Regions from separate parts of the Streptomyces sp. NBC_01390 genome, predicted to be linked through region 2. Evidence: riboswitches for the same ligand, from Rfam matches in the RefSeq annotation. Region 2 holds a riboswitch; each other region holds the start of a gene.
What was found. A riboswitch is a leader RNA that binds a small molecule or an ion and turns the genes downstream of it on or off. The one in region 2 is predicted to bind cyclic di-AMP.
Positions count from the first base shown of each region.

Region 1: another riboswitch for cyclic di-AMP. It lies ahead of OG241_RS30285 (M23 family metallopeptidase); the one in region 2 lies ahead of OG241_RS05525 (C40 family peptidase).
Region 3: another riboswitch for cyclic di-AMP. It lies ahead of OG241_RS35465 (NlpC/P60 family protein); the one in region 2 lies ahead of OG241_RS05525 (C40 family peptidase).

Region 1 is NZ_CP109551.1:6,702,922-6,710,197, reverse strand. Features, by position in the region: gene lhgO (L-2-hydroxyglutarate oxidase) at 1-454, shown strand, start outside; gene trmB (tRNA (guanosine(46)-N7)-methyltransferase TrmB) at 628-1,479, shown strand; gene OG241_RS30295 (PrsW family intramembrane metalloprotease) at 1,505-2,905, shown strand; gene OG241_RS30290 (aldo/keto reductase) at 2,946-3,890, opposite strand; gene OG241_RS30285 (M23 family metallopeptidase) at 4,030-5,091, opposite strand; cyclic di-AMP (ydaO/yuaA leader) riboswitch at 5,103-5,260, opposite strand; tRNA gene OG241_RS30280 (tRNA-Met) at 5,598-5,671, opposite strand; gene OG241_RS30275 (dihydrofolate reductase family protein) at 5,760-6,899, opposite strand; gene OG241_RS30270 (MarR family winged helix-turn-helix transcriptional regulator) at 7,012-7,276, shown strand, end outside.
Region 2 is NZ_CP109551.1:1,296,338-1,303,613, reverse strand. Features, by position in the region: gene OG241_RS05565 (transposase) at 203-469, opposite strand; partial or broken gene OG241_RS05560 (IS5/IS1182 family transposase) at 588-701, opposite strand; gene OG241_RS05555 (hypothetical protein) at 1,491-1,670, opposite strand; gene OG241_RS05550 (hypothetical protein) at 1,661-1,825, opposite strand; gene OG241_RS05545 (8-amino-7-oxononanoate synthase) at 2,200-3,327, shown strand; gene OG241_RS05540 (DUF397 domain-containing protein) at 3,406-3,630, opposite strand; gene OG241_RS05535 (helix-turn-helix domain-containing protein) at 3,640-4,497, opposite strand; gene OG241_RS05530 (ATP-binding protein) at 4,710-5,171, shown strand; gene OG241_RS05525 (C40 family peptidase) at 5,283-5,759, opposite strand; cyclic di-AMP (ydaO/yuaA leader) riboswitch at 5,763-5,942, opposite strand; gene OG241_RS05520 (hypothetical protein) at 6,325-6,633, opposite strand; gene OG241_RS05515 (ATP-dependent Clp protease proteolytic subunit) at 6,641-7,276, opposite strand, start outside.
Region 3 is NZ_CP109551.1:7,863,507-7,870,782, forward strand. Features, by position in the region: gene OG241_RS35455 (helix-turn-helix domain-containing protein) at 1-314, opposite strand, end outside; gene OG241_RS35460 (TnsA-like heteromeric transposase endonuclease subunit) at 380-1,132, opposite strand; gene OG241_RS35465 (NlpC/P60 family protein) at 1,352-2,554, opposite strand; cyclic di-AMP (ydaO/yuaA leader) riboswitch at 2,562-2,719, opposite strand; gene pcrA (DNA helicase PcrA) at 3,045-5,588, shown strand; gene OG241_RS35475 (M23 family metallopeptidase) at 5,670-7,217, opposite strand.

The sequences.
Region 1 (7,276 bases), 5.4 Mb from region 2:
CCCGTTCCTCGGGGTCCATCTCACCCGGGGGATCGACGGGAGCGTCCACATCGGGCCCAATGCCGTGCCGGCGCTGGCCCGCGAGGGATACGGGTGGGGGACCGTACGGATGCGCGAGCTGGGGGCGACGGTGGCGTGGCCGGGGTCGTGGCGGATAGCCGCGCGGCACTGGCGGTACGGGGGCGGGGAGCTGCGGCGGTCGGTGTCCAAGAAGGCGTTCGCGCGGGCGGTGCGGAGGTTGTTGCCGGTGGTGGCGGACGGGGATCTGGTGCCTGCGGCGGCGGGGGTTCGGGCGCAGGCGGTGCTGCGGGACGGGACGCTGGTGGACGACTTCCTCATCCGGGAGGGGGCGAGGGCGGTGCATGTGCTGAACGCGCCTTCGCCGGCGGCGACGGCGTCGCTGCCGATCGGGCGGGAGGTCGCGCGGCGGGCGTTGAGTGTGCTGGGTGCGTGACGCGGGCCCGAGCGTTTTTCGCCCCCGCCGCCCCTACCCGTCCCATCCCGTTCCTGGGGGCTGCGCCCCCAGACCCCCCATCGGCCCTGAAGGGGCCTCGTCCTCAAACGCCGGACGGGCTGGATAGTGCTGGGCGGGGCTGAATGGTGGCGGGCGGTAAAATCGGGCGCATTGTGTCTGACTCCCCTGACTCCGCCGCCCCCGCTCCCTCCCCCGCCCCTTCCCCTTCCCCCTCCCCTTCCCCCTCCGCCGAGCCGACGTCCGCCCCGGACTCCGCTCCCGTTCGGGCCAAGGGTGTGCCCCGGTTTCCCGGGGGGCCGCAGGCTGATCCCGCTGGGTCTCATTTCGAGCGGCGGATCAGGAGCTTTCAGCCTCGGCGCAGTCGGGTCACCGCTGGGCAGGGTGACGCGTTGCGGCGGCTGTGGCCGAAGTGGGGCCTCGACATCGACGGTCATGCCCTCGACCTCGGCGAGTTGTTCGGCGACGACCTGCCCGTCGTGCTCGAGATCGGGTTCGGGATGGGCGAGGCCACCGCGAGGATGGCTGCCGACGATCCCCGGACCAACATCCTCGCCGTCGACGTGCACACCCCGGGCCAGGGCAACCTGCTCAACCTCGCCGACCAGCAGGGGCTGACCAACGTCCGCGTCGCCAACGGTGACGCCATCATCCTGCTCCGCGAGATGCTCACCCCCGACTCCCTCGACGGCCTGCGCGTCTACTTCCCCGACCCCTGGCCCAAGAAGCGGCACCACAAGCGGCGGCTGATCCAGCCCGAGTTCCTCGACCTGGTCGCCGACAGGCTGCGCCCGGGCGCCGTCGTGCACTGCGCGACCGACTGGGAGCCGTACGCCGAACAGATGCTCGAGGTGCTCGACGCGCACCCGGAGTTCGAGAACACCCGACCGGGGGGCGGTTACGCGCCACGTCCGGAGTTCCGGCCGCTGACCCGTTTCGAGGGCCAGGGACTTGAGAAGGGTCATGTCGTGAACGACCTGCTGTTCCGCCGCGTACAGCACTCGTAGGGCACCCGCCGTTAGGGTCAATGCCGTGGCCACCTTTCCCCCGTACCCGACGCATCCCAGCGGCCCGGCCGACGGTCCCGTCGGCGGGGCGCTGCGGCACGCGCACTGGTGGCAGCGGCCCTGGGTGCGTTACGGCGCCCTCATCAGCCTGCTCGCGCTCTCCGGGCTCGTCATCCTCGCCCTGGTCCGCGAACAGACCGGCACCGAGGGGTTCCTGGTCGGGCTCGGGCTCGCCGTACTGCCCGTGCCGTTGCTCGTCGCGGCGTTCCGGTGGCTGGACCGGGTCGAGCCGGGCCCCTGGCGGAACCTGCTCTTCGCCTTCGCCTGGGGCGCCTGCGCGGCGGCCCTGATAGCGATCGTCGCCAACAGCTTCGCGACCAGATGGATAGCGACGGCCACCGCCGACCCGTCCGGCGCGGACACCCTCGGCGCGACCGTCATAGCGCCGATCGTCGAGGAGTCCGCCAAGGCGGCGGCCGTACTGCTCATCTATCTCTTCCGGCGGCGCGACTTCACCGGGATCGTCGACGGGGTCGTCATCGCCGGGGTCACCGCCACCGGTTTCGCCTTCACCGAGAACATCCTCTACATCGGCACCGCGTTCGGCACCGACCAGCTCACCGGAGACACCGGTATCGCCTCGGTCACCGCGGCGACCTTCTTCGTGCGCGTCGTCATGTCGCCGTTCGCGCACCCCCTGTTCACGGTCCTCACCGGCATCGGGTTCGGGATCTCCGCGCTGTGGGGCGAGGGCCGGCCCGTCCGCCGGGTGCTGCTGCCGCTGACCGGACTGCTGCTCGCGATGAGCATGCACGCCTTCTGGAACGGCTCGTCGACCTTCGGGGAGTACGGGTTCATCGCCGTGTACGCCGCCTTCATGGTGCCCGCGTTCGGGCTGCTGACCTGGCTGGTCATCTGGACCCGCCAGCGCGAACTGCGTACCGTACGCGCCGAGTTGCCCGCGTACGCGCTGGCCGGCTGGCTGACCCCGGCCGAGCCGTACGCCCTCGGCTCGATGCGCGCCCGCCGGCTGGCCCGCCAGTACGCCCGCCGCCACCTGGGCAGGCCCGCGGCCCGTGCGGTGGCGCAGTACGAGGCGTACGCCACCTCACTCGCGTTCCTGCGCCACCGGGGGCGCCTCGGCCGCGCGGGCCCCGACTTCGTCGTCCGGGAGCAGAAGCTGCTGGGCGAACTGTGGGAGCGCAGGGCGGTGGCCCGCCCGGCCCTGGTCCACGCGGCCCACGCCATCGCACCGGCCCCCGCCCCCGTACCGCCGGTCACCTGGCCGCCGTACGGCAGTCAGGGCTATCAGGGGTACCCGGGCCACCCGAACTACGGGCCGACGACGCCGTACCCCTCGTACAGCCACAACCCCGGCCCCGGGTACGGCCACAACCGGCCCGCCTACGACCCGTACCGCCCGTAGGCCGACGGCTCGTAGGCCCGTCACCGCGCTCGGCGGAGCCTCACGCCGAAGCCGCCGTGAGGCTCGCGACCTCCGCGTCCGTCAGTTCGAGCTCCGCCACCGCGAGCAGCGGCGGGAGCTGCTCGACCGTGCGGGCGGACGCGATCGGGGCCGCCACCGTCGGCTGGGCGGCCAGCCAGGCCAGGGCGACCGTCGCGACCTCCGCTCCCCGTGCCTCCGCGACGGCGTCCAGCGCGGCCAGGACCTTCCGGCCGCGCTCCGACTCCAGGTGCTGGGCGGCGCCCCCGGCACGCGGGCTGTCGACCGCCGTACCGGCGCGGTACTTGCCCGTGAGGAAGCCGGAGGCCAGCGCGTAGTACGGGACGGCGGCAAGACCCGTACGGGAGGCGATGTCGCGCCGCGGGCCCTCGTAGGTGTCGCGTGAGACCAGGTTGTAGTGGGGCTGGATGGCCACGTACTTGGCCAGGCCCTCACGGTCGGAGAAGTCCAGCGAGTCCTGGAGCCGCTCGGGCGAGAGGTTGGAGGCGGCGATGTACCGCACCTTGCCCGCGGTCACCAGTTCGTCGAGGGCGCCGATGATCTCCTCGACGGGCACCTCGGGCTGGTCGAAGTGCGTGAAGTACAGGTCGATGTGGTCGGTGCCGAGGCGGCGCAGGGAGGCGTCGGCGGCGGCCTTGATGTTGCCGCCGGAGAGGCCGGGATACTCGGGGTGCTGGCTGACCTTCGTGGCGACCACGATGTCCGAGCGGTTGCCCCGCGCCTTCAGCCAGTTGCCGATGATCGTCTCGGACTCGCCGCCCTTGTTGCCGTCGACCCAGGCCGAGTAGACGTCGGCGGTGTCGATGAAGTTGCCGCCGGCCGCGGCGTAGGCGTCGAGCACCTCGAAGGATTGCGTCTCGTCGGCGGTCCAGCCGAAGACGTTGCCACCGAGGGCGAGCGGGAAGACTTCCAGGTCCGATGAGCCGAGCTTGCGAAGAGCAGTCATGCTCGTCGTCAACGCCCGCCACGGAGGCCCCCATTCCGTCCGGTTCACGAAGACTGTGTGAACGACGCACAGCAAGAGGCCGGGGAAAGTGCCTCCCCGGCCTCTAGGATGCGGCTTCTACTGCTCTACGGCTTCGGCTCTACGGGTTGAGGCCCATGCTCCGCAGCCACGCCATCGGGTCGATGCCGGCACTGTCCGAGCTGCTGGTGTGCACCTCCAGGTGGAGGTGGGCCCCGGTGACGTTGCCGGTGGCGCCGACGCGGCCGATGACGTCACCCGTGGCGACCTTCTGGCCGACGCTGACGTTGATCGACGACTGGTGGGCGAACCACAGCTCGGTGCCGTCGTCGAGGGTGAGGATGGTGCGGTAGCCGTACGAGCCGCTCCAGCCCGCCTCGGTGACCGTGCCGCTGTGGATGGCCTTGATCGGCGTACCGGTGGGCGCAGCGAAGTCGAGGCCGGTGTGGTAGCCGGAGGACCACAGCGAGCCGGCCTGACCGAACGTCCCGGTGATCGTGTACGAGGAGGTCGGCAGCGTGTACTGCTTGGCGAGCGTGGCGAGACGCGCGGCCTCCACCTTCGCCGCCGCGGCCTCCGCGATCTTCTTCTTCTCGGCGGCGACCTTGGCCGCGGCCTCCCGCTTCACCTTGGCGGCCTCGGCGGCGGCCTTCCTCGCGGCGGCGTCCTGGGCGGCCTGCTGGACCTTGGCCTCGGCCTGGTCCTTCTGCTGCTCGGCCTGGAGGATGATGCGGCTGCGCAGGGCCTCGCCGGCGTCGCTGGTGCCCTGCTCGGTCTCCTCGGGAGTCACGCCGACGCTGCTGAGCGCGGTGGCGGAGCCCTTGGGCTCGTCGTCCGAGTCGTGCGTGAAGGGCGAGCCGACCGAGGGCAGGTCGGGGATGGAGATGGAGACCGGCGGCTTGCCGCTCTGCGCGGTGGCCATGCCGGCCCCGCCGACAGCGGCTATGACGCCGACGCCGAGAACGGTGGAGCTGCGGGCGAGCCCTCCGCCGCGCTGCTTGCCGACGCGGTGCCGGCCGCGAACAGGGCGGGTGGAGTCCGCGCTGGGATTCCACTCCTCCCAGGGGCCCTCGTCGGTGCGGTAGCTGCCGAAGCCGAAGGTCGGGATCTTCCCGTCCTCGGTCTCGCTGCTGCGCCGGTTCGGCACGGAGGGGGCTTCTGGGGCGGGCGGGTTTGACGCCACGTGGGCGTGCTCCTTTCCTTCCTTCTCGCCTACCGGGTTAGCTGACGGGTTCGGAGCAGGAAGGTCTCCTACGCGCGTATACCGGCCGTGTTGCCACGGAGGCGGACGAGCGATTCACCCCAAGTTGGTGGTTCCCCGGTTCCCTTGCGGGATTAGGCACTTGCGCACGGAGCCGACTCTTGTGACGGCTGGGACTACCGCGCTGCGTTATCGAACGTTAATAGACCTGGACACCGGATTCCAAGCTGTTCCCGTTGATCGTTAATCCTTTTCCCGAGGACTTTCTGGGTCACCACCGGTGAAAATCGGGCGAGTTGACCATGCCGTAAGTGACTGCCGAGTTTTGACGGAGTGTCAGATGTTATGCGGAACGAGATCGTTCACTCACCCTTGGTGACAGGCGATGACAGCCGACCTTCGACGCGATCGACGCGGGCACAAACGACTCAGGGAACGACTCAGGGCCGGAAAGCCACTTTCGTGGTTTTCCGGCCCTGGGCCTTCAGTAGCGGGGACAGGATTTGAACCTGCGACCTCTGGGTTATGAGCCCAGCGAGCTACCGAGCTGCTCCACCCCGCGCCGCTGAACACAACTATACGCCATCCGCGGGACCTCGATCACCAGCCTCGGTCGGGGTCCGGTGCCCGGGCCCCGCGGAAGCGGCACGTCAGCCGGGCAGGTGGGCGTTGGGGGCCTTGGCCCGCTCCGCGAACTCGGGGAGTACGACGACCTCGACGCCCTCCCCGGAGAGCAGCCCGTTCCCGTCCGCCGCCACCACGAAGGTGTCCGGCTCACGCCAGGCGGTGACCACCCGGCGGACGCCCGCGTCGAGGATCAGCCGGGCGCAGGGGGCGGGGCGGGAGGCTCGGCGGGCACAGGGCTCCAGGCTGCTGTAGACGGTGGCCGTCCGGAGCCGGGGGTCGGCCGGGTCGAGCTTCGCGAGCGCGGACTCCTCGGCGTGCACGACCGGGTCGCCGCCCTCCCGGGAGTGCCCGCGCGCCAGTTCCGTACCGTCGGCGGCCACCACCACCGCCCCCACGCTGAACGCCGTTCGCGACGGCGGACACAGCTGGGCCAGTTCGCACGCCAGTGCCAGCCAGTGCCGGTCGGCGGCGGAGGCGAGCGGGCCGGCGCCGGGGGCCGTGGGCTCGTACCGCATCAGGACGACGTCCTCGATACGGCGCGTCTCCGTGAGCCGGAGCCGGCCGCCCTGGTAGCCGCCGGGGCCGAAGAGACGGGGGGCGTCGGGGTCGCCGACGAAGAGGGGCGCGAGGACGAGCTGGAGTTCGTCGGCGAGGCCCTGCCGGAGAAGCTGGGTGTGGACGGTGCCACCACCCTCGACCATGAGGCGCCGGACACCCCGTACGTCATGCAGGTGTTCGAGCAGGGCTCGCCAGTCGAGCGCGCCGGGGCCCAGGGCCACGATGTCGACATCGGCGCCGAGGCCGGCCCGCCGGGCCTGTTCGGCACCCTTGTCCGTCGTGTACACGGCCTTCTCGCCACCCGTGTGCCAGAAGTTGGCGGCCGGGTCCAGCTCCCCCGATCCGCTCACGGTCACCTTGAGCGGATACTCGGGCTTTCCGGCCGCCAGCCGCGCGGCCCGCCGCTCGGGCGAGTTGACCAGGAGACGCGGGTTGTCGGCGCGGATGGTGCCGGCGCCGATGAGGATGGCGTCGCTGGCCGCCCGTACCTCGTCGACGCGGTCGAAGTCGGCGGGGCTGGAGAGCAGCAGCCGCTCGGGGCCGGTGTCGTCCAGGTAGCCGTCGAGAGAGACGGCGGCGGACAACAGGACGTGCGGGAGGGGCATGGGGCACTCTCTTCTTGTACCAGTGAGCTCGTGACCGGCGAGCTCTTGACCGGCGAGCTCTTCTTGACCGGGCGAGCTTGGTTCAAGTTTTAAACAAACCTACACTGGTGTCATGACGACCCGCTGGCTCACCCTCGAGGAGCAGCGCGCGTGGCGCGCGTACGTCGCGGCCTCCCTGCTTCTGGAGGACGCGCTCGACCGGCAGCTCCAGCAGGACGCCGGGATGCCGCACCTCTATTACACGATCCTGGCGTATCTCTCCGAGACGCCCGAGCGGCGGCTGCGCATGACCGATCTCGCCGAGAAGCTGAAGATCACGCGCAGTCGGCTGACGTACGCGGTGGCCAGGCTGGAGAAGGACGGTCACGTACGGCGCG
Region 2 (7,276 bases):
CACCTCCGGCGGGGATGTCCGCGGGCGCGGGAGGGCGGTCCCGGTGACGGGGTTGGTGGTGAGGGTGCGGCCGACGGATCGCAGCAGCGAGTCGTGGATGCCGTCGGCATAGAGCAGGCCGCCGAGGTCGCCGCAGGTCTTGGCGAGTGCTGAGTCGGCCTGGAAGCCGCCCGCGCCGACTAGGAGCTGTTCGGGGTTCGGATCATGTGGTTGGGGTGAGGTGCTTCAGCCACATGATTGAGCCTCGGAGGTGGAGTCCGGCCGCGAAGCTCTCTGGGGTCTTGTCGTAGCGGGTTGCCACCCCGCGCCAGGTCTTGATCTTCTGGAACCAGCGTTCGATGGTGTTCCTTTCCTTGTAGAGCTCGGTGTCGTGGCTGACGGGCCGCCCGCCCTTGCTGCCTTTCTTTGAGCGGTGAGCGGCCTGGTCCCTCTTCTCCGGGATGACGGCCTTGATGCCACGCTTGCGCAGGTATGCCCGGTTGCCCTTGGAGGAGTAGGCCTTGCCGGCGGCGACCGCGTCCGGGGTGGTCCGCGGGCGGCCGGCCGGCCCCGGACCCTGATCTTCTCCATCACAGCCTTGAACTGCGGCAGTCTGCCGCCTGGCCAGGTGTCAGGACGAAGGCCAGGGGCAGCCCGGCCGAGTCGACCGCGGCATGGACCTTGCTGCTCAGGCCGCCCCGGGACCTGCCGAGTGCGGCAGCCTTCGCGCGGGTCTTGCGAAGCCGCCGCTTCGTGGCACGATCTGCACCCGCCCGGTGTGCACCGGCCGTGTCCGCCGCAGCTTGCGTTGCACCACCCGGGGGCAGGGCGTCCTTGAGTTCGCGAACCGTGAGGCGTTGGCGGAGTAGCTCACGCCACCACTCCAACCGCGCCGGGGCGGTCTGGGGCAGGGCGCGGAGGAGAGTGCGCGCCGGCGTGACGAGCGCGGTGGTGACGGTTGCTAGGGCGACGAGGCAGGCGGCGGCCCAGGATGGGACCGCTGAGAGGTCGGGCAGCACAGGATGACGGCCTTCCGGAGGCGCGAGGGCGAGTCCGCGACGAACCCCCGCCAGGGTCGTGCCGAGGAGCCTTGCGCTGGCAGAGCGGTGGCCGTGCCTGTGCTGTCGGGAGGTCGCTCGACTCAGCCAGGTGGGCCGGTTGGTCATCGGGTTCGGCATGCCGGTGACGCCGTTGGCGTCGCCCCTGGCATGTGCATCCCCCTATGCGTTGTCTCCGTTGGCCGGTGTCTTCCCCCAGTCGGAGATCCCTGCACGACTTCCGAGGCGCGCCCTCTCTGCCGGCCTTGGATGAGACGCCCCGTTCTGCGGTCTCAGCCTGAGAGGGCACGACAGGACAACCGTCCCCCATACCCAGCACTGAGCCCGTCGGGTCCGACCCGGCGCCGAGGCCGAGCGTCGCACTTTCACCTCGGAGTACAAGCTTCGGATCGTCGCCGAGTACGACGCCGCGCCCAGGAACGAGAAGGGTGAGGTCCTGCGTCGGGAACGGCTCTACCACTCGCATGTCAAGGAGTGGCGGGCCGCCCGGGATGCCGGGGCCCTGGAGATGTACGCGACATGGAACAGACGGCCGATCAGCATCTTCACTCGGGCCGGCGTCCACCGCAGGTCGGCCCACCCATGGGCCAGCGGGCCACGCTCCAACTGCCGCTCCAGCCGGGCTATCTGCACGTCCGACAGCCGAGGCCGGCCAGGCGATCCCTTCGCCGCACCCCGGCCCGGCCCTCCTCGCGCCACTGACGCCGCCAACATTCCACCGGCCGCTCCGAGACCCGCAAAACGACAGCGATCCCCCGATTCTTGTCCCCGCCCTCGAAGCCAGCCACAGCCTTGAGCCGGACCCGCTCCCGCGCGGTCCTCTCGCCATCGGTCAAGCCACCGCCCTGCGGATATCTCACCCAACCAGGGCTACCGACTCCGCCTGCGCGCTGTCCGGCAAACAGCCCGACATCACCCGATCAAATCAGTACATCAAGAGGAACCCCAAGACCCTCGTGGCGGCTCGTGACGTGCTCGACAAGCTGCTTCCCTGGACGCGGCCGTGAGAGACGATCTTCGGCATCGGGTGTCATACGGCCTCTGACCTGGTCTTTTTCCTTGCTTGATAAAACCGGCTGTGGGTATTGCCACATCCTGGGTGTCAGAGGGTCCGGCTAGGGTCTGTCCACTGCCTACAAACACGTAGCTGCCCGGAGGACTCATGGCGTTCGGCTGGATCGACGAGCAGGCCGAGGCGCGCCGCCGCGCCGGGCTCGTACGGACCCTGCGGCCCCGCCCCGCCGACTCCCCGCTCCTCGACCTCGCGAGCAACGACTATCTGGGCCTGGCCCGCCACCCCGAGGTCACCGAGGGCGCGGCCCGGGCCGCCCGGCGCTGGGGCGGCGGGGCCACCGGCTCGCGGCTCGTCACGGGCAGTACCGAACTGCACGCGGAACTCGAACGCGAACTGGCCGAATTCTGCGGCTTCGAGGCCGCCCTGGTCTTCTCCTCCGGCTACGCGGCCAACCTCGCCGCTGTCACCGCGCTCGCACCGCACGGCTCCCTCGTCGTCTCGGACGCGGGCAATCACGCCTCGCTGATCGACGGCTGCCGCCTCGCCCGGGGGACGACCCAGGTCGTCGGGCACGCCGACCCGGACGCCTTCCGCAAGGCACTCGGCACCCACACCGGGCCGGCCGTCGCCGTGTCCGACACGGTCTTCTCGGTCGACGGGGACGCCGCACCGCTGGCCGAACTCGCCGCCGCCTGCCGGGAGTTCGGTGCGGGAATGGTCGTCGACGACGCCCACGGGCTGGGAGTCCTGGGCGAGGGCGGGCAGGGGTCGGCCTTCGCGGCCGGACTGGCGGGCGCGCCGGACGTCGTCGTGACGGTCACGCTGTCCAAGTCGCTCGGCAGCCAGGGGGGTGCGGTGCTGGGGCCCGCCCGGGTGATCGAACACCTCGTCAACGCGGCCCGGACGTTCATCTTCGACACCGGTCTCGCGCCCGCCGCGGCGGGCGCGGCCCTCGCGGCCCTCACCCTGCTGCGCCGCGAGCCCGAACGGGCCGCCCGGGCGCGTGCGGTGGCGCGTGAGCTGCACACCCGGCTGACGGCGGAGGGGCTGTCGGCGGTCCGGCCGGACGCGGCCGTGGTATCCGTGCGCGCACCGTCCCCGGAGGGGGCCGTGCGGTGGGCGGCCGACTGCCGGGCCGCCGGAGTGGGCGTGGGCTGCTTCCGCCCGCCGTCCGTGCCCGACGGGGTGTCCCGGCTGCGGCTGACCGCCCGCGCGGACCTGGCCGAGGAACAGATCGCGCGGGCGGTACAGGTGATCGGCGAGAACCGACCGTAGACGCGGAGATCCACAGTGCCGTTGATCAGTGACACGCGACCATGAGTCGGCGGACCGCGGCCGTGTGTCGTAGGGCGATCACCGGAACGCGGTGAGGAATCCCTGCCAGCTCTCGGGGGAGAAGAGCAGGACGGGCCCGGTGGCGTTCTTGGAGTCGCGTACGGCGAGCGGTCCGGCCGGGACATCGGTGTCCGGACGGGCCGTCTCCACACAGTTGTTCGCGCCGGTGCTGTAGCTGCTGCGCAGCCATCGCACACCGGGCGGTTCGACGACGGACGGTACGTTCCGAGGCAGTGCGGTCATGGTGCCTCCTCACACGCCGTAATGCAGACCGGCGATGAAATCCAACGAGTCCTCGGGCGAAAGGGCGTGGATCTGAAGGGTGTTGAAGGCCTCGCTGTAGGCCCGGAGGTCTTCTTTCCGTTCGAGGTAGAGGCTACTCATCATCTGGTCGAGAACAACCACATCCAAGTCAGAAGTGCTCGGAAAGGAGAAGATAACGAAAGGCCCGGTAATACCGATATACGCCCCTGCGGTGAACGGCAGGATCTGCAGCCGCACTTGAGGCAGTTGGGCCGCTTCCAAAAGCCACGCCAGCTGACGTGTCATCACCTCGGGTCCGCCCACCTCGCGGCGCAGCACCGCCTCGTCGAGGACCGCGCTCAGCTCCAGCGGCCGGTCCGAACGCAGCACGTCCTGCCGGGCCAGCCGCACCTCGACCAGCGCGTCGAGCCGCTTCTCTTCCAGGCCGTCCACCGCGGCCCGGGTCACCGCACGGGCGTACTCCCGGGTCTGCAGCAACCCCGGCACCACCGAGGTCTCCAGCGTGCGCATGGTGCCTGCCTGCGACTCCAGGCTGATGAAATCCCGGTAGGCGGGCGGCAGTACGCCACGGTAGGCATGCCACCAGTTGTGCCGGTCGCCGTCCTCGGTCCCCGCCAGTACGAGCAGCAGCTCACGCGACTCGCCCTCGGGAACGGCGTACGCGTCCAGAAGTAACCGGACGTCCGCCGGTTTCACGCCGCTCGCACCTGTCTCGATCCGGCTCACCTTCGACTGGTGCCAGCCCACCAGACGGGCCGCCTGACCGCTTGTGAGCCCGGCCCTGGCACGCAGCGCGCGCAGTTCGGCACCCAGCTTTCGGCGGCGCACCGCGGGACCGTACTGCATGGGCCACCCCTTACTCCTGATGAGCCGCCCGAATACGTTCTGGGGTCGCAGAGTTCACCGCTTCGAGCGACAGATATATGCATATCTTGGTGGATCGCACCCCGTGACCGGCGCCGGAATGGCAGTCTGGCGCGAAGCACCAGTCCGGGACCGTACTCGAATCAGCCGCTCCGTGTCGGGCCCCGGTCCTGTGGGAAAGGGACGACGTCGCCATGGCAGACCACCTGGAAGCATCCGTCACTCTGCCGAGCGATCCCGCCTCGGTCTCCGCCGCCCGCGCGTATGTCGCCAACGTGCTGGCGGAATGGGGCCTGCCGGGTGACTCCGAAGCCGCCGACAGCATCCGCCTGATCATCTCGGAACTCGCCACGAATGCCGTACAGCACACCTTCGGGTTGTCACCCACCTTCACGGTGGACATCGCCCTCGATCGTGACGAAAACCTGCGCATCGGGGTGACCGACAGCCACCCGCGTTTCCCCAAACGGCTGCCCGCCGCCGTGCAGCAGGACAACGGGCGCGGGATGGTCATCATCCGCTGGCTGACCGCCGAGTCGGGCGGCAAACTGCGGGTCCGCCCCACTCGGGAGGGCGGCAAGACGGTGTCGATCGAACTCCCGTGGACGGTCCCGGCCAGGCCTCCGGTGACCGCGGTCGGACAGCAGGAGCCGTGACGCCGCGCCGACGGGCTTCGGCGCGCTGTTCCCGCTGGAGGCGTCGCTGTCGCTGTGAACGGGGCCCGGGGCGGGCCGGCGGCTCCTGGCCGCCGGCCCACCCCGGGGAGGTCAGCTGACCCGGCCGTACCAGACGCTCTTCGTCCAGATCTTCTGGAGCTTCACGACATCCCCAGTCTTCGGGGAGTGCCAGATCTTTCCCTTCCCGGCGTAGATGCCCACGTGGTAGACGTTCGAGCCCGAGTGGAAGAAGACCAGGTCCCCGCCCCTGCGGCTCTTGGCGGAGATGTGCTTGGTCTTGTTGTACTGGGCCGCCGCCGTACGTGGCAGGGACTTGCCCGCCTTCTTGTACGAATACTGCGTCAGACCGGAGCAGTCGAACCTCTTCGGTCCCGCGGCGCCGTACTTGTACGCGGAGCCCTTCTTCGAAGCCGCGATCTGAAGTGCCTTCGTCGACGGTGCGACCGCCGCGGCGGCGTTGGTCGCGACACCGGGGATCACCAGGCTGCCGCCCACGGCGGCGAGGGTGAGAGCCGAGGCCGTACCGGCCCGGGTCATCAGCGACGGGACACGATTGAGCGCAGACATGCGCAACCCTTCGTCAGCCGCCTGTGAAGGATGACCTGTCGGATTCGGGCTGGCGAAGTTGCCCGGCCGCTGACGCGGCTTCACCCCAAGGGCTGCTCGGCCCGGTCATGGCGTGACCGTTCCGGCGACCCGTCGTGCTTGGGTCCTCCACTCCTGCCGATGCACATCTGTCGACCGGTCATCCAGGCGGCGGCAGGACTCGGCGTCCGCCCGGATCGCCCCGCCGCTTGTGGCGGGGGCTTGTCGTCAGGAAGGGATCTTGGCTCATGGAAGTGGGAAAATCCCAATGGAAACGGGGCTTTGTGGGGTTACTCACCGCTGGCCCGTTCGGGTGGACACCCGTACCCACGAAGGACTTTCGAGGGGGTCGCGCACCCTCGGACCAGGGGTTGAGCGGTCTCGATTCGGTTACGAACCGTGCGTGTCGCGCAAGTCGAGCGGGCCGGACGGGGGATCCGCGACTACTCCGAACGGGGGATGCCGCCTAGTCACTTCCCCATCCGTTCCGGACAGTCCGTCACCTGACGGATGAGCCCGCCTGATGCGGTCCCGTGGATGCGGCGCGTCAACCGGCGGGCTCACGAGGAACGGTGACGCGCGCCGTGCGGCGCTCCCCGTCCAGGACGCGCAGCGCACGCGCCAGCGTATGGGCGTGCACCTCGGCCTCGCCCCGCTGGTGCATCAGCTCCAGCGCGTCGCGCAACGCCACCGCCTTGGCGACGAGCGCCTGCGCGGCCCTCAGCCCGCGGTAGGTGTCGCCGTGATAGGCGGGATTGATACGGCCGAGCAGATCGGCCACTTCGAGGTAACGGTCGATCAACTCGCCCTCCGCGCGCGTCAGCGCGGGCAGCGGAGGAAGTTCGGGTGGAAGCATCGGCGGCTCACCTCGTACCGGGGGTGGGGTGCGACGACTTGCGGCTGGGCACGATCCGGTCCACCAGCCCGTATTCCAGAGCGGCCTGGGCGTCCAGGATCTTGTCCCGCTCGATGTCCGCGGCGACCCGCTCCGCGCTCTGGCCGGTGTGCCGTACGAGCAGTTCTTCCAGCAGGTTACGGACCCGGCCCAACTCCTGGGCCTGAATGGAGAGATCGCTCACCTGGCCGTGGACCGGCTCGGACAGCGAGGGCTGGTGGATCAGCACCCGGGCTCCCGGCAGCGCGCTGCGCTTGCCCGGCGTACCCGCGGCCAGCAGCACGGCCGCCGCGGAGGCCGCCTGCCCCAGGCAGACCGTCTCCACGTCGCAGGTGACGAACCGCATCGTGTCGTAGATCGCCGTCATCGCGCTGAACGAGCCGCCGGGGGAGTTGATGTACAGGGAGATGTCCCGGTCGGGCGCGAGGTACTCGAGATGCATGAACTGGGCCATCACGTCGTTCGCCGAGGTGTCGTCGACCGGCGTCCCGAGAAAGACGATCCGCTCTTCCAGGAGCTTCGAGTACGGATCGAGCGTCCGGCTCCCGGAACTGGTGCGTTCGGTGAACTCGGGCAGGACGTAACGGGCTGACGGGTCGTCGCT
Region 3 (7,276 bases), 6.6 Mb from region 2:
GCGGCTTTGGCCGCAGTCCGCTCCTTGAGCGGGAGATCGGGATCATATTCGGGCCGGGGCTCGACCGGCCGAGCACCGGCCGTGTGCCCGGACTGGTAGCCGCTGAGCACTTCGCGGACGTGCCCGGCGCGTTCCCGCAGCCGCTGACGCTGGTCGGCCGACAAGGACGCCAGCAGCAGGCCCACCCCGTCCGCGGCAGCCAACGCAGGCTCATCCATCGACCGGGCGCCGGCCGCCAGCTGCCCGAGCGGAACGGAACTGTACTCGCCCGTCCGCTCGTTACGGACCGTCGTCCGGAGCCCGTCGACGTCCACGACCTCGACGACGTCACCGCCGAAGAAGAGACGCACTCCCGGAAACAGGGACACCGCGTATGTATTCATGCCGCCACCCGAACCCGGCTTGCACGGTTCAGAGGAGTCCGCAGGTCAGCAACGAGCCGACCGGACCACACCAGGTGCAGGACGACCGGACGGACGATCTCGCACGAGTGCTGCCCGGCCAGCGCGGCCTCGACGGCACCGATGGTCGGCTGGCAGGCGGCAACCTCCAGCACACGCGGGACGAGCGAGGCTTCCACCAGCTCCCGGCGCCGGTAGCCAGCCAGGAACCGCACGTTCTCCACGACCGCATGCTCGGCCCCCGACCAGGTCTCATAGACCCAGCCGCGGCGCGAACACACCTGGCGTGTCCAGTCGAACTGCGCGATCACCTTGGGATCCCTCATGCGTGAGGGCGCCTTGACATCCACGACGGTCACCAGACCGTCGGCATGGACGAGGAACAGATCGGGAACATGACGGCGAACGCGGTCACCGTCCGGGCCGACCAATTGGAACGGCTGGGCCGCGATCTCCGTGACATCCGGCGCGAAATCGGCAAGCAGAATGCGGGCGAGCTCCAGCCGACTCTCGTAGGCCACGAGACGACCCGTTGTGGCGGCGTGGTACCAACCCGAGTAGTGCTTCCGGCCCCGGTACCAACGGAACTCGCGTACCGGCTGTCCGCCGGCCACCTCGTCCACCGGGACCCGGTCGAGTTCGGCCTCGACCAGCCGACCGTCGGCCCGCCGATAAGCCGCCTGAACCGTCCAGCTACCTGTCGCGTCCGCGACGCCTGGGTCAGTCCCCATGGCCGCCCCTTCGTGTCCGATGTCATCGACACCAGGACACTGGCAACCACCATGAGTAGCGTGGATGAGAAGCCGAGAAAACCAACGAGGTAGTGGACCCGTGCGGTAGAGCACGGCCAGGCTCCGGGCCTGGCCGTGGATCGAAGAGAGCGTTTCGACTGACAAGTTGACGACAAGTCACTCGGACAGCGACATCTCTAATCGGAACCTACATGGGCGTCAGGCCGGGCGCACCACGCTGTGGATCGCGGACTCGCCGTCGTAGAAGATCGACTCCTCACGGACGTACGCACCCGGCTTCGGCGCGTGGATCATCATGCCGTTGCCGATGTACAGGCCGACATGGCTGATGTCCTCGTAGAAGAAGACCAGGTCACCGGGTTGGATGTCGGAGAGCGAAACGGTTGTCCCGGCGTTCACCTGGTCGTAGGTGGTGCGCGGAAGGCTGACTCCGGCGGCCCGCCAGGCGGCCTGAGTGAGGCTCGAACAGTCGTACGAATCTGGCCCTGTCGCACCCCAGACGTACGGCTTGCCGACCTGTGCGCGTGCGAAGGCGAGGGCCTTCTCGGCCTTGCCGGCGTACGAGGAGGCGGGGACCGCGGGTGTGGAGGTGTCCGAGGCGCCGGTGCCCGGTGACTGCTGCGCCGCCGCTGCCGAGTCCTGCTGGCGTTGCTGCCCTGCGGCCTGCTGCTGCCGGGCGAGTTCCTGCGCCTGGCGGCGGGCGTCCGCCTGCTTCGCGCGTTCGATCGCCGCGAGCCGCAGTTTCTCCTCGGCGGTGAGGCGGGAGAGCAGTCGGCGGGCCTGTGCGAGCTTCGTCTGGACGGCGGTCTTCGTCGTCTGCAGGTCGTCCTGGGACTCCGTGAGCGACTCCAGGCTCGCGGTGGCCTCCCGGCGCTGCCGCGTCGTCTCGGCCTGCTGGGTGATGTAGTCGTCGACCGTGTCCTTCTGGCGGGCCGTCATACGGTCCATCAGCTGGTTCTGGTCGAAGTAGTCCTGCGGAGTGTCCGCCAGCAGGAACGTCGCCGTGTCGGGGGCGGCCGACCCGGTGCGGTACTGGGCCGCGGCGAAGGAACCCAGCTCCTCGCGCGCGTCGTTGAGCTTCTGGGTGCGCCGGGCCACGTCGTCCATCAGGGCGTCGACACGACCCTGCTGCTTTGCGGCCCTCTCCTTGGCGGCGTTGTACACGTCGGCGGCCGACTCGGCCTGGTGGTAGAGGTCGTCGACCTCCGCCTCGACCTCCTCCATGCTCGGCCGGTCGTCGGCCGAGGGCGCCGGGGACGTGGAGGGCCCCCCGGGCGCGGCGTTGGCGGTCTGGGTCAGCAGGGCTACGGAAGCGGTCAGGGCCGCCGTGGCGAAGGCGGGGGTCCGTATGCCTGCTACGCGCGTTCCCGTAGGGCGCGACTTGCGGTGCGACGACGCCAAGGGAGGCGACTCCTTCCATGTTCCGCCTACCGGGTTAGCTGTCGGGTTCGGGCGGGTGGTTCGGAAGGGTTGCCCTACGGTCCTTGCCCTGGAAGGCAGTCGGACCGATTCACCCCAAGTTCTCGGTGGGTCCCCGGCTCCTGCCGCACACGGCGGCACGATCGGACTCGGCGGGGGCCGCGCGGCCCGGCGATGTTCGCCGGTGGAGATCGAGCGGCCTTACGGCACGCTAACCAACGGGTGTGGCTTCTGTGAAGGTTGATGACCGCTATGCCCGATACTTATTTGTGACCTCGACCCTAAACGTGGCTTCATGGATTCGGTTCGGGGTGGTATCGGATGAATTGCCTGATCATGTGAATGGAGGACTGACCGAGGGCCCGCTGTTCGGGCGGACAAGTGCCGGCCACAGCTCGGGCCGGGCGGTGTTCGGCGGATGTTTTCGGGGTGGCAGCGGGTTGTCAGTGGGGGCGCCTAGACTCGGAGAGCGATGAGCAGCCTCTTTGACGACAGCTTCCTGGCGGACCTCCAGAGCCCTCGGGCCCACGCGGAGGAACCCCCGCCACCGCCCGAGGACGAGCATGCGCCGGAGTCCGTTCCGGACGATCTGTTCGGCGGGAAGTTCGACACGCCGCCGGACCGGGACGCGTACTACCGCGACGGCGCCCCGCGTCCCGTGGTGGACCCGGCAGCGCTCCTGGACGGGCTGAACGAGAACCAGCGCGCGGCCGTCGTGCACGCCGGCACCCCTCTGCTCATCGTGGCGGGCGCCGGCTCCGGCAAGACACGTGTGCTCACGCACCGCATCGCCCATCTGCTCGGTGAGCGAAGCGTCCACCCCGGCCAGATCCTCGCGATCACCTTCACCAACAAGGCCGCCGGTGAGATGAAGGAACGCGTCGAGCAACTCGTCGGCCCGCGCGCGAACGCGATGTGGGTGATGACCTTCCACAGCGCGTGCGTGCGGATTCTGCGGCGGGAGAGCAAGAGGCTCGGCTTCACCTCCTCCTTCTCGATCTACGACGCCGCCGACAGCAAGCGGCTGATGGCGCTCGTCTGCCGCGATCTGGACCTGGACCCCAAGCGCTTCCCGCCCAAGTCCTTCAGTGCGAAGATCTCCAACCTGAAGAACGAGCTGATCGACGAGGAGGACTTCGCCGCCCAGGCGAGCGACGGTTTCGAGAAGACCCTCGCCCAGGCGTACGCGATGTACCAGTCGCGGCTGCGTGAGGCCAACGCCCTCGACTTCGACGACCTGATCATGACGACGGTCAACCTGCTGCGCGCCTTCCCGGACGTCGCCGAGCACTACCGCCGTCGCTTCCGGCACGTCCTGGTCGACGAGTACCAGGACACCAACCACGCCCAGTACGCGCTCGTACGGGAACTCGTCGGAACCGCCGAGCACACCGGCGACGACGCCGACGTACCGCCCAGCGAGTACAACCTGCCTCCCGCCGAGCTGTGCGTCGTGGGAGACGCCGACCAGTCGATCTACGCCTTCCGGGGTGCGACGATCCGCAACATCCTCCAGTTCGAGGAGGACTACGCGGACGCGACGACGATCATGCTCGAACAGAACTACCGTTCGACGCAGACGATCCTGAGCGCCGCCAACGCGGTCATCGAGCGCAACGAGTCTCGCCGCCCCAAGAACCTGTGGACCAACGCGGGCGCGGGCGCGCGCATCACCGGCTATGTCGCCGACACCGAGCACGACGAGGCGCAGTTCGTCGCCGAGGAGATAGATCGGCTGACGGACGCGGGCGACGCGAAGGCGGGTGACGTCGCCGTCTTCTACCGGACGAACGCCCAGTCGCGTGTCTTCGAGGAGATCTTCATCCGCGTAGGCCTGCCTTACAAGGTCGTCGGCGGTGTCCGCTTCTACGAGCGCAAGGAGGTCCGGGACGTCCTGGCCTACCTGCGCGTCCTCGCCAACCCGGAGGACTCGGTGCCGCTGCGCCGTATCCTCAACGTGCCCAAGCGCGGCATCGGCGACCGCGCGGAGGCGATGATCGACGCGCTGTCCCAGCGCGAGAAGATCAGCTTCCCCCAGGCGCTGAAGCGGGTGGACGAGGCGTACGGCATGGCCTCCCGGTCGACCAACGCCGTCAAGCGGTTCAACACGCTGATGGAGGACCTGAGGACGATCGTGGAGTCGGGCGCGGGCCCGGCGACCGTCCTCGAAGCGGTGCTCGAACGCACGGGCTACCTCGCCGAGTTGCAGGCGTCGACCGACCCGCAGGACGAGACCCGGATCGAGAACCTCCAGGAACTCGCCGCAGTGGCCCTGGAGTTCGAACAGGAGTCGGGAGTGGCCGCCGAGGCCGGGGAGGCCGATCAGCCCGCCGAGGGCGAGGCGCCGGCTCCGGCAGGGCTCGCCGCGTTCCTGGAGCGGGTCGCCCTCGTCGCCGACTCCGACCAGATCCCCGACGAGGACGACGACGGCTCGGGCGTCATCACCCTGATGACCCTGCACACCGCCAAGGGCCTTGAGTTTCCCGTGGTGTTCCTGACCGGCATGGAGGACGGCGTCTTCCCGCACATGCGTGCCCTCGGTCAGGCCAAGGAACTGGAGGAGGAGCGACGGCTCGCCTACGTCGGCATCACGCGCGCGCGTGAACGCCTGTATCTGACGCGGTCGTCGCTGCGCAGCGCGTGGGGTCAGCCCTCGTACAACCCGCCCTCGCGTTTCCTGGAGGAGATCCCGGCGGCCCATCTGGAGTGGAAGCGCACGGGCGCGATGGCTCCGGCGACCTCCTCGGGCCCGGCCTCCGGGGTGGCGTCGTCGCTGTCGTCCTCGCGCTCGCGCACCGCTGCCTCGGGCGCGTCGGGCTTCGCCACGCGCCGGGGCGGTGTCGAGAAGCCGGTGGTCGCGCTGGCGGTGGGGGACAGGGTCACGCACGACCAGTTCGGTCTGGGAACCGTGGTGGGCGTGAAGGGCACCGGCTCGAACGCCGAGGCGACCGTGGACTTCGGCGAGGACAAGCCGAAGCGGCTGCTGCTGCGGTACGCGCCGGTGGAGAAGCTCTGACCGGACACCCGGGCATCGCCGAGATGCCCGGGTCACGCCGGTGACGCGGCGGGTGAAAAGGGGACGGGAACCGGACGGGATCTACGTCGGGTCGAGGCCGTGGCTGCGCAGCCACGGGAGCGGGTCGATCGCCGAGCCGCCGGCGGGCCGAACCTCGAAGTGCAGGTGCGGTCCGGTCGAGTTCCCGGAGTTCCCGGAGTACGCGATGGGATCGCCGGCCTTGACCGTCGTACCGGACGCGACCTGGTAGCTGGAGAGGTGGCAGTACCACGTCTCCGTGCCGTCCTTGTCGGTCAGGATCAGCATGTTGCCGTAGGCGCTGTTCCACTGGGTCCGGACGGTGCCGTCCGTCGCGGCCATCACCGTCGTGCCGTACGAGACCGGGAAGTCGATGCCGGTGTGCACGGACATCCAGTTGATGCCGGCCTGGCCGAAGTAGGCGCTGAGGCCGCGCTGTGCGACCGGGAGGGCGTACTTGGGGCGCAGTCGCTCCTTGCGGGCCGCCTCCGCCGCCGCTGCCTTCTTGTCGGCGAGCTGCTGGGCCTTGAGGTCGATTCGTTCCTGCGTCCGGCTCGCCCGGTCGGCGAAGTCGTCGGCGCCCGCGGAGAGGCTCTCCAGCTGGGAGTCGAGCTTGTTGTTCGCGGTGGACGGTTTCACGGCGACTCCGTCGGGCGCCGACGCCGTCGTGTTCTGCGCCTCGTCACTGTCCAGCCCGCCCACGGAGGCGGCGGCGATACCCGCGACCCCCATCACACAGGCGGACGGGACGGCGATGGTCAGCAGAGCGGAACGTTTGGCCGGGGTACGCCGCCGGGACCGGCCCGCGTTGCGCGCCGCCGTACGGGACGCCGCGCGCCCGGTTCCGGGCACCATGCCCGGGGCGAACTCCTCCTGCCCGTCGAGCAGCGGGGCCTCGGCGGGAAGTTCGCCGTCGGTGACTAGGTCCGACTCGTCGTGGGCGAGCGCGTGACGGTCGTACTCCGGTACGTCCGCCATGTCCGTGATCTGCTCGAACATCGCGGTGGCCTGCTGGTCGTACCCGTGCTCGTGCTCATGGTCGTACTCGGCGGACGGAGCGGTCGTGCCGCCCGGGTCGCTGTCCGAGTTCCACTGCGTGGCGTCGTACACACCGGTGTCGGAGACCTGGGTGCCCCATTCCCACTGCTGGGTCTGGTCGGCGGCGCCGGTGTGCTCGGGCTGGATCCAGGTGCCGGAGTCCTGCTCCCAGAGGGGGGACCCCCAGCCGTTGGTCTCGCTGCCCGGCGGCGGTGACTGGGCGGGGATGTCGGCGAGTTGCTGGTAGCCGGGCGCCCAGGTGGTGGTGTCGTACGCCCCGGTGTCGTAGGCGGCGTGGTGCTGGGCCGCGTACGCGTCGTAGTTCAGGGTGTGGTGACTGCCGGTGGACCACTGGGAGTTGTCGTACGAACCGGTGGTGTCGCCGCCCGGCATGTTGCCGAAGAGCGGGTCGGTTTCGAAATTTCCCGTGGCGGTACCCGTGCCCAAGTCCGCGTCCAAACCGTTGGCGAAGGTGGGGTCGTACGTGGTGAAGTCACCAAAAGGGACTTCCTCAGTGCCGTACGACGCGTACTGAGCCGTCGCGGCATTGGAAGCCGGAGCCGGGGCGGTCATCGCTCCCGACGGGTGACGTTCGTTCACCAACTTCTCTTTCGCCTCGACAACAGGGGCTG